One region of the Anoxybacillus kestanbolensis genome, then DNA from elsewhere that is predicted to be linked to it. Evidence: riboswitches for the same ligand, from Rfam matches in the RefSeq annotation. Region 1 holds a riboswitch; each other region holds the start of a gene.
The links. Region 1 has a riboswitch for cobalamin ahead of metE (5-methyltetrahydropteroyltriglutamate--homocysteine S-methyltransferase). Riboswitches for the same ligand answer to the same signal wherever they lie in the genome.
Positions count from the first base shown of each region.

Region 1 (3,364 bases):
ATATCTTCTAAAAGTATTTTGTCTGCATAATGTGTGTGTATCCAATCTAACATTTGTTTCATTCGATGGCTCTTTAGCATTTCCATCCGCTCGTACTTTAATTGAAAACCATTCATAACTAAATTTTTCCAAATGAATGTTAACTGGATAAAGATGTCTAGTTCATAGTATAAGGATTTTTTCCGTATCAATTCGTTTATTTTTCTGACAGCATCCAAAATATTTTTCCCCCATAGTTCGTTTGGATGTAATTGTAAGTAAGATAAATTAGTCGCTTGAATATATGGAGTTACATAGGTGGCATAAAGTTCTTGTGACAGTATAAAGCTAGGCGAAACGTTTAAGCAAATATAAGCACAATTCGAATCATCCATATCTTTTGCCATATGCAGACAGCCACTATTAATAAACAACCCTTCTCCTTCTCCAACAACGATATTTTCCCCATTAACTTGAAAAATGGATTGACCCTTTATAACGAGAATAAATTGTAATTCGTCATGCCAATGGAGCGGTATATATCCATGAACGTTTTGATTAATAATTGTCTCGTAACATGCAACTGGCAACGCAACCGTCCGATGTTCAGTTAATTCTTTTAAATTTCGATCAACCATAAAATCCTTTATTTGCACACTATCACCTCAATATAGTGATATTTTTTTATTCAATCTTTGTATGATTTATAATGTATTTTGTCTTATTATACAAACTATCATAGTACTATTTTTATATTCCGAGGTGAAAAATGAATCATGAATAGAAAAAAAGGATTATTTTTAGTCATCACCGGAGCATTATTTTGGGGGATTGGGGGAACTGTATCAAAAAAACTTTTTCAGTATGGCATCGATGTAGATTGGCTTGTAACGACAAGATTACTCGTAGCTGGTTTTTTACTTTTAATCGTTCAATTTGTTAGGAAAGAAGAGCGCACACAAATATTTTCCGTTTGGAAAACGAAAAAAGCAGTTATCTCATTGATTACCTTCGGATTGCTCGGTATGCTGGCTGTTCAATATACGTATATGGCTTCCATTAAACATGGTAACGCAGCTGTCGCCACATTATTGCAATATTTAGCACCTGTTATGATTATCATTTACTCCGTTTTTCACAGACAAGCTACTATAACAAAAAGAGATGTATTGGCTATTTCGCTCGCCTTAGTTGGTTGCTTTTTCTTATTAACAAACGGTTCTGTTTCCCAACTATCTGTACCACTGCTCGCAATTGTTTGGGGTTTTTTATCTGGCATCGCTTTAGCATTTTATACTCTATATGCTGTTCCTTTACTGAAACAATATCATTCACTTGTCGTTGTCGGCTGGTCCATGGTGATTGGCGGCTTAGCACTAAGCTTTGTTCATCCACCCTGGCAAATGGATTTTAAACACTTAACCATAGAAACGTACTTATACTTAATTTTCGTTATTATATTCGGTACAATGATTGCATTTTGGTTTTATATCGAAAGCTTACAAAGTCTCTCGCCTAAAGAATCAAGCCTATTAGGCAACATTGAACCACTCGCCGCTGTTTTAACAACCGTTTTTTGGTTAAAAGAACCTTTTGGTTTTTTTCAATGGATTGGCACAGCTTGCATTATTACTATGATGTTATTGATAGCATTAAATAAAAAATCCTCCATAGCTGACCATCAATATGCATACAAATCAAAAAATTCACAAACGTTAGGGTGATTACTACATTATTTTTATGTTTTATGTAAAAATACATTAATATTTCTGTTGAAAAAAACAAAAAGTTCGTTTATTCTGAATTTTATACAATAACATAATAAGTTCACGCAACAGGTGGTTCACACATGCTGTGAATCTTAAAAGGGAAGTTTGGTGAAAGTCCAACACGGTCGCGCCACTGTGATGCAGAGCTGTTTATCACAATCCACTGTTTCATTTGAAATGGGAAGGAGATAAACAGCGATGAAGCTAAGTCAGGAGACCTGCCTGTTGTATGCACTTACGACCTACGCGTCATAGGGAGGAGTGAGGACATATGATCTTGAGGCACTTCATGTATCTCAATACGAGCTAGCTATGCCCTCCTTCTGTTTGGAAGAGGGTTTTTTTGCTTGATTGGGATATAAATAACTGGAGGTGCTTAACTTGTTCATTCGTAGTTCAAATGTAGGGTATCCGCGCATTGGTGAAAAAAGAGAATGGAAAAAAACATTAGAATCTTTTTGGAATGGGCAAATAGACAAAGATCAATTCACAAAAACAATGGAAACGATTCGACTCGATTCCATTCGTAAACAACTTGAGAAAGGAATTGATCTCATTCCGATCGGAGATTTTTCTTTATACGATCACGTGCTAGATACCGCATTTATGTTTGGGTATATTCCCAAGCGATTTCAACAAATAAACGATACGCTTGAGCAATATTTTGCAATGGCACGTGGGACAAATGGGCAACATGCGCTTGAAATGACGAAATGGTTTAATACAAATTATCACTACATTGTGCCTGAAATCGGGCAAACGAAGCCGAAATTAGTGGATAATCGCCTATTGAAAGAATACAAGCTTGTAAAAGAAACATTCAATTTAGAAACAAAGCCTGTATTACTTGGACCGATTACGTTTCTTTTGCTTTCTAAGCAATACGCGCGACACGAGTGGCGCAAACATCTCGCACAATTAGTTCCTCTTTATGTGGAATTATTCAAACAACTAAGCGAAGCGGGCGTGTCATTCGTCCAAATCGATGAACCGATTCTCGTTCAAGATATAGACGATGACATAGTCGATGCATTTCGTGATGTATATGAAGTTTTTCATCGCGATGTACCAAATATAAACCTTATTTTACAAACATATTTTGATAGCGTATCGCATTATCGTGAAATCGTTGCTTTACCTGTCGCAGGCATTGGGCTTGATTTCGTGCATGACGATGGCGAGAACATGAAAAACATAAACACGTACGGATTTCCGAAAGATAAAATATTAGTTGCTGGGATTGTAGACGGTCGCAATGTATGGAAAAGCTCGCTTGCCCAAAAAGCAACGCTCCTTCATCATTTAGCAAACGTTGCCGAACAACTGATCATTCAACCGTCTTGCAGCTTACTGCATGTTCCTGTCACGACAAAACATGAACATGCATTGCCGACGGAGCTTGCTGGGGCTTTATCATTTGCCGATGAAAAATTAGATGAAATACGTATGTTGACAGAGTATATGAACGGAAACGTAACGATCGACGAGCTAATCAAATACGATGAACAAACAAACGTTTATTTTTCCAAGTTCCGTCAATCTAAACAAACAGACGATATCACAACCGTTCCATTAAACCGAACATCTTACAGCGAAAGACAAAAAGCACAACAAGC
Region 1 is NZ_MQAD01000028.1:23,559-26,922, reverse strand. It holds gene BO219_RS12425 (AraC family transcriptional regulator) at 1-635, opposite strand, end outside; gene BO219_RS12420 (DMT family transporter) at 756-1,703, shown strand; cobalamin riboswitch at 1,799-1,988, shown strand; gene metE (5-methyltetrahydropteroyltriglutamate--homocysteine S-methyltransferase) at 2,130-3,364, shown strand, end outside.

Region 2 (3,364 bases), on a different contig from region 1:
TCGTTTATTTTCCAGAAGGACGCTGGGTTGATTATTGGACGAAAGAAGTGTTTGAAGGCGGTCAGCGATATATTGTCGAAGCACCGCTTGATCGTTTGCCAATATACGTAAAAGAAGGGGCGATGATTGCCCACGCCGAAGCGAAGCCATCTACGATGATTGTAGATGAACAGTTGACGTTATATGTGTATACAATGAAAAAAGGAACATCGACATATACGATTTATGATGATGATGGTGAGACGTTTGCGTACGAAAAAGGAGAATATGTCCGCATGCATATTCGCGCGACGTTTTCGGACGATGCGGTTCATTTTGAGATAGAACGAGAAGGTGCGTACAAACCACCTTGGCAATTGCGTGTCGCATTTGTTGGCGATGTACCGTCTACAATTGTTGTTAATGGAGAACGATGTATCATCGATGAGGCGACAAACACGTTTGTTTTGTAAGAGATGGGGGATTTTTTATGACAGTAACGATTAAAGATGTAGCGAAGCGCGCGAATGTGGCGCCATCGACCGTTTCACGCGTCATCGCCGATAGCCCGCGCATTAGTGAAAAAACGAAGAAAAAAGTGCGCGAGGCGATGAAAGAGCTTGGCTATCATCCGAATTTTATCGCGCGCAGTTTAGCAAATAAATCGACGCAAGTAATCGGGCTCGTCATGCCAAGTTCGGCCGATAAAGCGTTTCAAAATCCGTTTTTCCCGGAAGTCATTCGCGGCATTAGTAAAGCGGTGCATGATCGGCAATATGCGTTACAGTTATCGACAGGGGAAACGGAAGCGGAAATTTATGATGGCGTCGTGCATATGGTGCAAGGAAAGCGCGTTGATGGTGTCATTTTGCTTTATTCGCGTGCGAACGATAAAATTATGGCGTATTTACAAAAAGAAGATGTGCCGTTCGTTGTCATTGGGAAACCGCATAAAAAAGCGGAAGAAATTACCCACGTTGATAACGATAACGTACGGGCGGCACGTGAGGCAACGGAATATTTAATTGAACTCGGTCATGAGCGCATCGCATTTGTCGGTGGAAACGTCAATCTCATCGTGACGATGGATCGTCTGCGCGGTTATGAAAAAGCGCTCAAATCGGCAGGGCTTGCATATCGAAAAGACTACATTGTACACGAGGAATTTTTAAAAGAAGGCGGACAAGAAGCGATGAAAGAGTTGCTTTCACTTGCTGAACCGCCAACCGCGCTCGTTGTCGCCGACGATTTAATGGCGCTTGGAGTATTAAATACGCTTGCGGAAATGGGCTTAAGCGTGCCGGGAGATGTATCGATCGTCAGCTTTAACAACGTACTTTTATCGGAAATTTCTCGTCCGCCGCTCACGTCGGTAGACATTAACATTTTTCAACTCGGCTTTGAAGCGGCAAGAAATTTAATACAACAAATTGAAAATCCGAACGAGCCAATTAAACGAATTATTATCCCACATACGCTCGTGAAACGATTTTCATGCGACTACTACAAAGCGCCTTCTCAATAGAGGGCGCTTTTTTTGTAAATGGACTAGGCGAGAAGAAAAAAATGGTGTATTATATTCTTAACATTCATGCTCTTTGAAAAACAATATACGATAAGCAAGTACGGTGCATACGTCTGTATGCTTAAAAGGGAAGAACGGTGCAAAGCCGTCGCGGTACCCGCCACTGTGATGGGGAGTTTTGTTGCAGGATGCCACTGATTTTTAGGGAAGGCGCAACGAAATGATGAACCTCAGCCAGGAGACCTGCCTGCTTGCGATACGTCGGCTGCCTACGGGAATATAGGTAGACGTGCGGGAACGATGGACGTTATATATGCTTAGTGACGTATGCTCTATTTTTTGAATCTTTCGTTTTTTCTGCACCTCTGCCTAGGGGTGCTTTTTTATTTTGAAAAAAGGGGCGACATATATGGCAACATGGAATTTACAAGGAACGACACATCACATGCTTATTTGCAACGGAGGAAGCTGCATGAGAAAAGGAGGGGAAGAGGTGACGCAAGCGATTCGCGATGAAATTGATCGGTTGCAGTTACATGGGCGCGTTCATACGACGCGTACACGATGCAACGGTCGCTGCGAAGATGCATGTGTTGTCATCGTTTATCCAGAAGGTGTTTGGTATCGTACGATTGATGAACAAATAGGGAGGGACATTGTACGCAATCATGTACGTGACGGGAACATATTGCGCGATTACGTCACGTATACGTATGAACATACAGGATTTGTTATGCCCGAACATAGCGTTGCGACAAGGGGGAAAGAAAAATGAAGCGAAACGCATGGTGGATCGTTTGTACATGCTTGACTGTCTACGTTTTATTTGCGCTTTCACCTTCAGTATATGCGATGCACGTTATGGAAGGATTTTTACCTTGGCATTGGCCGCTCGTTCGGATGGGTGTGGGAGAACGAAGAAAACTTAACACCTGTGAGCGCTGCCGTTGTGAACGAGCAACACGTCGCGATTGTACAAGAATCAGGGGAGCGGCATTGGTGGACGTATGATGCACCGCTTCCAGCGAACATTCGTACATATGGGTCGATTGCGGAAGCGCTGAAAGCAAGGCCTGATGCAGCATTAGTTGTGACGCATCGGCTGCTCGAGAAAGAGGAACAAGCCATTTTACAACATGGAGTGTTGTATCGTCCGAAAGTGATTGTTATTGGCATCGGGTGCAATCGTGGGACAAGCGCACAAGAAATTGAACAAGTCATTTGCGATACGTTACAACAGCTTCGTTTTTCGCTAAAAAGCGTGAAAGCGTTATGTACAATTGATTTGAAAAAAGATGAAGAAGGTTTATTAGCCGTCGCAAACAAATATGGGTGGCCGCTTATTTTTTATACGCCCGAACAATTAAACGACGTTCCGATTGATGAACCGTCTGAAACAGTATTTCGCTATACTGGGGCATATGGTGTAAGCGAACCTGCAGCAAAGCGATATAGCGGACAACAAAAGCTTATTTTAACGAAAAAAAAGAGTGGGAATGTGACGATTTCCGTTGCGCTATGGGAGGGAGAGCGGTGAAAAGAATTGTCGTGGCTGGGACTGGGAGCGGTGTTGGAAAAACGACGATAACGCTCGGCTTAATGAGTGCGTTTAAACAAAAAGGCTATGTTGTTCAAGGGTTTAAATGTGGACCTGATTACATTGATCCGACATATCATACGGCGGTGACAGGGAGGCGTTCGCGCAATTTAGATAGTTGGATGGGAAATGAAGACATTGTGCGCTACGTATGCAAGAAAGGAAGCGAAGGAGCGCATCTTTCCATTATTGAAGGGGTCATGGGGCTATTTGATGGGAAACGAGCGACGACAGATGAAGGTTCCACTGCAGAAATTAGCATC
Region 2 is NZ_MQAD01000001.1:78,495-81,858, reverse strand. It holds gene BO219_RS00455 (glycoside hydrolase family 31 protein) at 1-452, shown strand, start outside; gene BO219_RS00450 (LacI family DNA-binding transcriptional regulator) at 470-1,504, shown strand; cobalamin riboswitch at 1,588-1,769, shown strand; gene BO219_RS00445 ((2Fe-2S) ferredoxin domain-containing protein) at 1,914-2,279, shown strand; partial or broken gene BO219_RS15085 (cobalamin biosynthesis protein CbiM) at 2,276-2,401, shown strand; partial or broken gene BO219_RS00440 (cobalt-precorrin 5A hydrolase) at 2,391-3,041, shown strand; gene BO219_RS00435 (cobyrinic acid a,c-diamide synthase CobB) at 3,038-3,364, shown strand, end outside.
Region 2: another riboswitch for cobalamin. It lies ahead of BO219_RS00445 ((2Fe-2S) ferredoxin domain-containing protein); the one in region 1 lies ahead of metE (5-methyltetrahydropteroyltriglutamate--homocysteine S-methyltransferase).

Region 3 (3,364 bases), on a different contig from region 1:
CGTACAAAAAAGAAAGTGGCAATAATTTCCGGTGATTTGCCCCACAAATCAAACGCGTCATATGCGGAATGACAAGCCCAACAAAGCCGATCGTGCCCGATACAGCTACCGCTGCGCCTGTAAGCAAGGAAGCGCTAAGTAAAATCCATAACTTTTTTCGCAACACATGTACGCCAATGTTTGCTGCTGTTCGCTCGCCAAATGAAAAAGCGTTTAACTCGCGAATATGTGTAAATAAGCCGAGAGAACCGATGATAAAAAACGGTACAAATAAAGAAACATATGACCAACCGCGCATCGCGACGCTTCCCATGAGCCAGCTAATGACTTGACGCAATTCCTCACCACTAAGGGCAACCATAAGTGAAATAACCGAGCCGAAAAACGCATTCATGATAATGCCGATTAAAACGATCGTTTCAATTCCCATATTGCGTTCTGCAAGTCGAGCAAATAATAAAACAAACAATAATGTCACGAGCGCACACATAATGCTCACGATCGGTAACGTAAAGCGTCCGAGAAACGACAAATGAAGTTGAAAAAAGAAGACGAGTACCGCTCCGACAGCAGCGCCAGATGATACTCCAATCGTATACGGATCAGCTAAAACGTTTTTTAAAAGCCCTTGGAACGCTACACCAGCAAGTGCTAAGGACGCCCCAATCAAAAAGGCGAGCACCACTCTCGGCACACGAATCGCAATAATAATTTGCGAAATGGTGGCGGGAACGTCCATCGGTGTATGAAACAAATGATGCGACAACGTGTCCCATATAGAAGAAAAGGGAATCGATTGTGATCCAATCGATATCCCTAATAATAGTGCAACGATCGCAATGATGGATGCAGTCATATAGTTATTTAAAAATGTCTGGATAAACGACTTTGGCAATTTCTTCGACCCCTTCAGCTAAACGTGGTCCTGGACGAGAAACTAAATCGGAATTAACATCGTATACGCGTTTATTTTTAATCGCAGGAACTTCTTTCCAAGCTGGGCGAGCGAGCACTTGCTCGACAGCGTTCGGTGTATAGTAACCGTACGTCGTAATAATGACGTCTGGATTTAACGCCACCGCATCTTCTTCAGTAAACATCGGCCATCCTTCTTGGTCGCCGGCTGCGTTTTTCGCATGAATGATCGTTAACATCTCATCCATAAAAGTTCCTTTTCCAGCTGTATAAATTTCTGGAGCAGGAGAAACTTCTACCCAAACGGTCGCTTCTTCTTTCACTTCTTTCGCCTTTTCAGCGATGGCATCAATTTTTTGTTTCATTTGTTGTACAACATCTGTCGCTTCTTTCACTTTTCCTGTCGCTTTTCCGATGAGTTCAATCGATGCATATACGTCGTTGAGCGACGTTGCGTTTGGTACAACAACAACTGTAATGCCTGCATCTTTTAATTGCTTTAATCCTTCTTCAGAGTTATGAGCACTCGATGCATGCGCAAGCACAACGTCTGGTTGAAGCGAAATAATTTTTTCTACATTAAACTCCATACCACCAATTTTTTCTTTGTTTTTCACATCTTCTGGATAGTTATCAAAGTCGCTGACACCAACAATTTTGTCACCAAGTCCTAATGCGTACGCAATTTCTGTATTACTCGGAATAAGCGAAACAATTTTTTTCGGTTCTTTTTCAATCGTGACATCACCAACCGCATCTTTTATGGTGACTGGAAATGCGGCTTGTTCCGTTTTCGCTTCTTGCTTCGTCTCTTTTGCTGGCTCTGCGTTATTGTTGCATGCCGCTAATCCGAGCGTCAACAAAAGCGCAAGAAGCCATACGTAATGTTTCCATTTCATCATTTTTCCCCCTTTTTTATGTATAAAAATAAAAAGCTCACCCCAAACGGAATGAGCTGGAAACAACAAAAGATAATTACTCCTCTTGTCGTTTCGTCGTCTCACTCCCCGAAGACGCGAATGACGAAGCAAAAAGGCAGGTCTACTGACTTATGCGTCATCCTACTTTGAAGCCTTCCCGTACAAATTGTACAGTGGCACGTTTCATTTCGTCAGCATTTACAGTTGCGGGGACAGTTCTGGACTTGCACCAGATTCCCTATTAAGTCTACTAGGTTGCCCGTTCGACACCTTTTTGCAACAGACATATATAATTGTCGAACAATTTTTACGTTTCTATCATAGCGAAAAATATCGTTAATAGCAACAAATTTTTTCTATTTTAATGGCAATGTAAATGTAAATGTCGTTCCTTCTCCGAGTTTGCTATGAACAGTAATTGTTCCTTTATGCGCTTCGACGATGTTTTTCGCAATCGCAAGACCTAATCCCGTACCCGATCGGCCGCGCGTGCGTGCTTTATCCGCTTTATAAAAACGTTCAAACACAAACGGCAAATCTTCTTCTGGAATGCCTGAACCAGAATCTTGTACAGAAATGCGTACTACTTCTTCGTCCGCATCGACAATGACGCGCACTTCCCCGCCTTCATCTGTATGACGAAGAGCGTTATCAATTAAGTTCGTCAACACTTGTTCAATGCGATCAGGGTCGAATGAAACGATGAGCTCATCGTTCATTTCAACAAGCAAATGAACTCCTTTTTCTTTCGCTAACGCTTGAAACTTATGAATAATGCGCTCTATATATGGTTTGAGCGGTACTTGTTCGTGATGAAGCGTTAAATGACCCGCTTCCATGCGCGCTAAATCAAGCAAATCATTGACAAGGCGTCCCATGCGCAACGATTCATCATAAATGACTTTTGCTAGTTCTTTTTTCTCTTCATCTGTTGCCGCAATATCATCGACGATCGCTTCGCTATATCCTTGCAACATCGCAATCGGCGTGCGCAACTCATGCGAGACGTTTGCGATAAAATCCTTACGTAACTTATCTAATCGTCGTTCTTCTGTCATGTCACGAAGCACCGCAACAGCTCCACGAATAACTTTACCATTGTATAGCGGAGTCATAACAATGACCCAATTGCGACCTTGTAAAGCGATTTCGGCAGCTTGTTCCTTTTCTTCCGTTACCGCTTTTTTGAACAATTCATTTACTTGCGGAGGAAGGGGTAATAAATCGTCGCGCTGCCCTTGTTCGTAGTACCATGCTTGTAAAAATCGGTCGGCAGGTGGGTTTGTAATAAGCACTTCGCCATTTCGATTGAGCGTAATGACGCCATCCGCCATGCTGCTTAAAATGCTTGCCAATTGCTCTTTTTCTTGGTTTAACGCATTAATGTGAAATTGCAGTTGCCGCCCCATTTGATTAAATGCCATTGCCAGCTCCCCAATTTCATCATGAGTAACAATCGGCACTTTTGAGTCAAACTTTCCACGGGCAATTTCAAATGCCACTTGTCTCATTTTTCGGAGCGGAGCTGT
Region 3 is NZ_MQAD01000005.1:537,514-540,877, forward strand. It holds gene BO219_RS05100 (FecCD family ABC transporter permease) at 1-895, opposite strand, end outside; gene BO219_RS05105 (ABC transporter substrate-binding protein) at 861-1,817, opposite strand; cobalamin riboswitch at 1,933-2,124, opposite strand; gene BO219_RS05110 (ATP-binding protein) at 2,192-3,364, opposite strand, start outside.
Region 3: another riboswitch for cobalamin. It lies ahead of BO219_RS05105 (ABC transporter substrate-binding protein); the one in region 1 lies ahead of metE (5-methyltetrahydropteroyltriglutamate--homocysteine S-methyltransferase).